Regions from separate parts of the Nocardiopsis sp. iso_238 genome, predicted to be linked through region 1. Evidence: riboswitches for the same ligand, from Rfam matches in the RefSeq annotation. Region 1 holds a riboswitch; the other holds the start of a gene.
The links. A riboswitch is a leader RNA that binds a small molecule or an ion and turns the genes downstream of it on or off. The one in region 1 is predicted to bind S-adenosylmethionine.
Positions count from the first base shown of each region.

Region 2: it holds a riboswitch for S-adenosylmethionine, as region 1 does, so the genes downstream of both, thrC (threonine synthase) here and AC0VYL_RS18955 (aminotransferase class V-fold PLP-dependent enzyme) in region 1, are expected to answer to the same signal.

Region 1 covers NZ_CM149668.1:4,181,653-4,184,034, forward strand. The annotation lists gene AC0VYL_RS18955 (aminotransferase class V-fold PLP-dependent enzyme) at 52-1,440, opposite strand; SAM riboswitch class IV at 1,503-1,617, opposite strand; gene AC0VYL_RS18960 (DUF3870 domain-containing protein) at 1,835-2,239, shown strand; gene AC0VYL_RS18965 (CaiB/BaiF CoA transferase family protein) at 2,246-2,382, shown strand, end outside.
Region 2 covers NZ_CM149668.1:597,648-600,029, reverse strand. The annotation lists gene thrC (threonine synthase) at 1-736, opposite strand, end outside; SAM riboswitch class I at 750-890, opposite strand; gene AC0VYL_RS02695 (alpha,alpha-trehalose-phosphate synthase (UDP-forming)) at 1,161-2,382, shown strand, end outside.

The DNA.
Region 1 (2,382 bases):
TCCGAGGTCCCGAATACTCCGATTCCGGACACTCCGGGCGGGAAAGGAGCCTCAGAGGACGTTGCGGGGGTCCGGGACCGGGGCGAGGCGGCCGTCGCAGTCGGCGTACTCCCAGCGCGGGCCACGGGCCACGAGGTCCGCCACCGCGCCGACCAGACGGTCGACGTGCTCCTCGGTGGTCCCCACGCCCAGGCTCGCCCGCACGGCCTGCTCGTGCCCCTCGGGCAGCAGGTGGGTGGTGAGCGGGTGGGCGCAGAACAGGCCGTCGCGCACGCCGATCCCGTACTCGGCGGAGAGGGCGGCGGCCAGGAGGTCGGCGGGCAGGCCGTCGACCACGAAGGACACGATCCCCACCCGGGCGTGTTCGGCGTCCCACAGGGACAGTTCGCGCACGCCGTCGATCTCGCCCAGCCCGGAGCGCAGGCGCTCCAGCAGGGCGGCCTCGCGGATGTGCTGGAGCGAGAGCGTCTCGGTGGTGAAGGTGTCGCAGGCCGCCGCCAGCGCCACGGCGCCCAGCACGTTCGGGCTGCCCGCCTCGTGCCGCGCGGGCAGGTCGTTCCACTGGACGTCGTGCTCGGTCACCCGGCGCGTCGCTCCCCCGCCGGCGAGGTAGGGGGCGGCGTCGCCGAGCCAGTCGGCGCGGCCCGCCAGCACCCCGGACCCGAAGGGGGCGTAGAGCTTGTGCCCGGACAGCGCCACGTAGTCGGCCCCGGTCCCGGAGAGACTGAACGGCAGGTGCGGCACGTACTGGGCGGCGTCCACCACCACGCGGGCGCCCTCGGCGTGGGCGGCCTCGACCAGCTCCTCGACCGGCCAGATCTCGCCGGTGACGTTGGAGGCGGCGGTGACGCACAGCAGCCGGGGCCCCTCGGGCGCCTCCGCGAGCGCGGTCCGGGCGGCGGTGACGGCGGCCTCGGGCGACGCGGGCAGGGGCAGCCGGACGACCTTCCCGGCGCGTGAGGCCGGGTGCTCCCACGGGAGGAGGCTCGCGTGGTGCTCGGACTCGAAGACCACCACGGTGCAGCCCTCGGGAACGGCGCGGGCCAGCAGGTTGACGGCGTCGGTCGTGCCGCGCACGAACACGACGGCGTCGGCGGAGCCGTACGCGTCGGCCTCGGTGCGCACGCCCAGGAACCGGGAGACGCTGCGGCGGGCGCGCTCGTAGGCGTCGGTGCTGACCTGCGAGTGGTGCCCGGCGCCCCGGTGGACGCTGGCGTAGTAGGGCAGGGCGGCGGCGAGCGCGTCCGCGACGCTGGTCAGGCAGGGGGCGCTGGCGGCGTAGTCGAAGTTGGCGTAGTCGACGCGCTCACCGGTGACCAGGGGGACCCCGCCCTCGGCGGTGACGATCGCGCACTCGGTACGGGCCTCGGCCTCGCGGGCCGCGTCCCGGGCGGCGGAACGGCTGGAGCGCGTGGAGTCGAACGGGATGACAGTGGTCATGGGGCACCTCTTCTGCGGGTCGTGGGACCCACGGGGTACGCCGATGACGGCTGCGCCTCAGGGGTCCGCGCTTGTCTGACACGGTCGTGTCGGGACCTGGTCCTCACCCGGGGCACCCCACCGCGGAAGGAGGGTTGCCGACCAGCTAGCCGGGGCTTGTCGCTGGTACTCGTGACCTGAGCGGAAATGTAACACAGGGCTCCCGTGGCGCGCATCCGTGTGCTCGTGTGCCCTGGACCACCCCCGCCCTTGACACCGACCGTCCCGGCTGGGCCATACTGATCGAGAACTGCCCTCCCGTCGCGGGTGTCCGGTTTCCCCCGGCCGCCCTTCAGACGCGAGACTCCAGTGAGTTGGAGTTTTCGCGTGCCCGCAGACAAGAGGTGCTTTTCCGTTGTACGGCGACGACCGTGTTCAGCAGCTTCTCCGCGACCCCAGGGTCGTGCTCATCTCCGGCTACGCCCGTCTTCCCGACTCGGTGGCGAGCCATTCCCAGTACCAGCGGCTCGGTGTCGTGCTCGCGGTGGACTCCGCGGACGGCCGGATCGTGGCCGCGGACACCACCCTCCTGACCGACCTGGCCAAGGACTTCTTCCGTGCCCTGGTCGAGGGCGCCTCGGTGACCGAGGACATCGCGGAGATCGTCCAGCGGGTCCAGACGCGCTACGCGGGCCAGTCCGGCGCCGCGCTCACCACCGCGCTGCGCCGCTGCCTGGAGACCTACTACCAGCTGCGGGACGGCGACCAGCTGCCCTGCGGCCCCGTGGACCCCGAGAGCCCGTCCGACGGCGAGGAGTGACCCCCCATGCGTGAGACCAGTTCCCCACCCGACCCCGCTCCCGGTCCGGGAGCCCCGCTCCCGCTGGCCGGGGTGCGGATCGCCGACCTGTCCCGGGTGCTCGCGGGCCCCTACGCCACCATGCTGCTCGCTGACATGGGCGC
Region 2 (2,382 bases), 2.7 Mb from region 1:
CGATCTGCTCGGGCAGGCGCCAGCCGAGCTGCTCCGCGATCTCGTAGGCCAGCGTCTTGGAGCCCTCGGCGTAGTAGGGCCGCAGGTTGACGTTGGTGAAGCCCCAGCTCTCGCCCGCCTCGTCACCGATGAGCTCGGAGCAGAAGCGGTTGACGTCGTCGTAGTTGCCGTCGATGGCCACGACCTTGCCGCCGTACACGGCGGCCATCACGACCTTGCCCTCCTCCAGACCGGCCGGGATGAACACGCACGAGTCGAACCCGGCGCGGGCCGCGGCTGCGCCCACGGCTCCGGCGAGGTTGCCGGTGGAGGAGCAGGAGAGGGTGGTGAACCCGAAGGTGCGGGCGGCCTCGACGGCGATCGCGACCACGCGGTCCTTGAAGGAGTGCGTGGGGTTGGCCGAGTCGTCCTTGACGTGCAGGGACCGCAGGCCGAGTTCGGCGGCGAGGCGGTCGGCCCTGACCAGGGGGGTGAGGCCGGGGTTCATGTTGGGGAGGTCGGCCACGTTGTCGGGGACCGGGAGGAGGGAGCGGTAGCGCCAGATGTTCTTGGGGCCGCTCTCGATCTGCTCGCGGGTGACGGTCCCGAAGTCGTAGGCGATCTCCAGGGGGCCGAAGCAGAACTGGCAGGCGAAGATCGGCGCGAGGTCGTAGCGCTCACCGCACTCCCGACAGGACAGGGCGGTCCCGGGGCCGAAGGCGCGGACGGAGGTGGGTTCAGCGGCGGCAATCGCCATGGCGAGGCGTCTCCCCTCATCTTTCCTGGTGGCCACCTTGACCCCAGGCCGGAGTTGGCACCTGCCTCGACGGGTCGCGGTGATCGCGGTTCCACATGTCGAGATGGTTGCCGGGGCTTCGCAGGGCCGGTCCCTCCACCCCTCTGGATGAGCAATATGAAGTTGTGGCGGTTCTTCTCCGAGAACGCACCGTCACTGTAACTGAGGTGCTGACCGATTTTCCACGCCGGGTGATCCGGATTACACAATCCGGCTCGCATGGTGAGACGGCACCGTCCACGTGGGGCGCGACCCGGAGGCGGCCTCCCCGCCCGTGTGACGGTGTCCACGGTTGACTCTGAGGGGGTTTGGGGCCGCTGCCCGCAGGCGAGACCTAGGGGAAGTGCGTGATCCCCGGACCATCCTTCGTCGAGAGGACGACCACGTGGACAAGGCTCAGATCCTCATAGCCTCCAACAGGGGCCCGGTCTCCTTCTCCACCGCCGACGACGGTTCCCTGACACACAGTCGGGGCGGCGGCGGACTGGTCTCGGGGATGATCTCCGTGGCCACCGAGATCGACGGGCTGTGGGTGTGCGCGGCCCTGTCCGAGGCCGACCGTCGGGCCGCCGCCGAGGCGCCGGGGGCCCGTCTGGACCTCGCGCACGACCTCGACGGCATGCGTGTCCACATGTTGGAACTCCCTGAGACGACCTTCTCGGGCGCCTACACGGGGGTCGCCAACTCGACCCTGTGGTTCGTGCAGCACATGCTGTACGACACCCCGAACAAGCCCTCCTTCGGCTCGGACTTCCGGAACCTGTGGGAGGACTACGCCGCCTACAACAACGCCTTCGCGGAGGCGCTGGTCGGCGGTGCGGCCGAGAACGCGCGCGTGGCCGTGCAGGACTACCACCTGGCGCTGGTGCCGCGCATCCTGCGGGCCCGCCGCCCCGACCTGCGGATCGCGCACTTCTCGCACACCCCGTGGGCCCCGCCCGAGTACTTCCGGATGCTGCCCGCCCAGGTGGCGCGGGAGCTGCTGGAGGGGATGCTCGGCGCGGACCGGCTGGGGTTCCTGAGCCCCCGCTGGGCCGACGCGTTCCTGCGCTGCTGCGCCGAGATCCTGCGCGCCGACGTCGACCTCGAACGCCGCACCGTGGAGTACGGGGGCCGGGTCGTCGAGGTGGGCGTGCACGCCCTGGGCGCGGACGAGGAGGGCCTGCGGGAGAGCGCCTCGGAGCCCGCCGTGGCGGACCGCAGGCGCACGCTGGGCGAGGCCGTGGGCGACACCCGCCTGATCGTCCGCGTGGACCGCACCGAGCTGTCCAAGAACATCGTGCGCGGCCTGGAGGCGTACCGGGAGCTGCTGACGGCGCACCCGGAGTGGCGGGGCCGGGTCACCCACCTGGCGTTCGCCTACCCGAGCCGGGGCGACGTGCCGGAGTACCGGGAGTACACGGAATCCGTGCTGCGGACCGCGAAGGAGATCAACGAGGAGTTCGCCACCCCGGAGTGGACCCCGCTGGTACTGGAGGTCAACGACGACTACCCGCGTTCGCTGGCCTCGTTCCAGATGGCCGACGTGCTGCTGGTGAACCCGATCCGGGACGGCATGAACCTGGTCGCCAAGGAGGGCCCGGTGCTCTCCGAGCGCGACTCGGTGC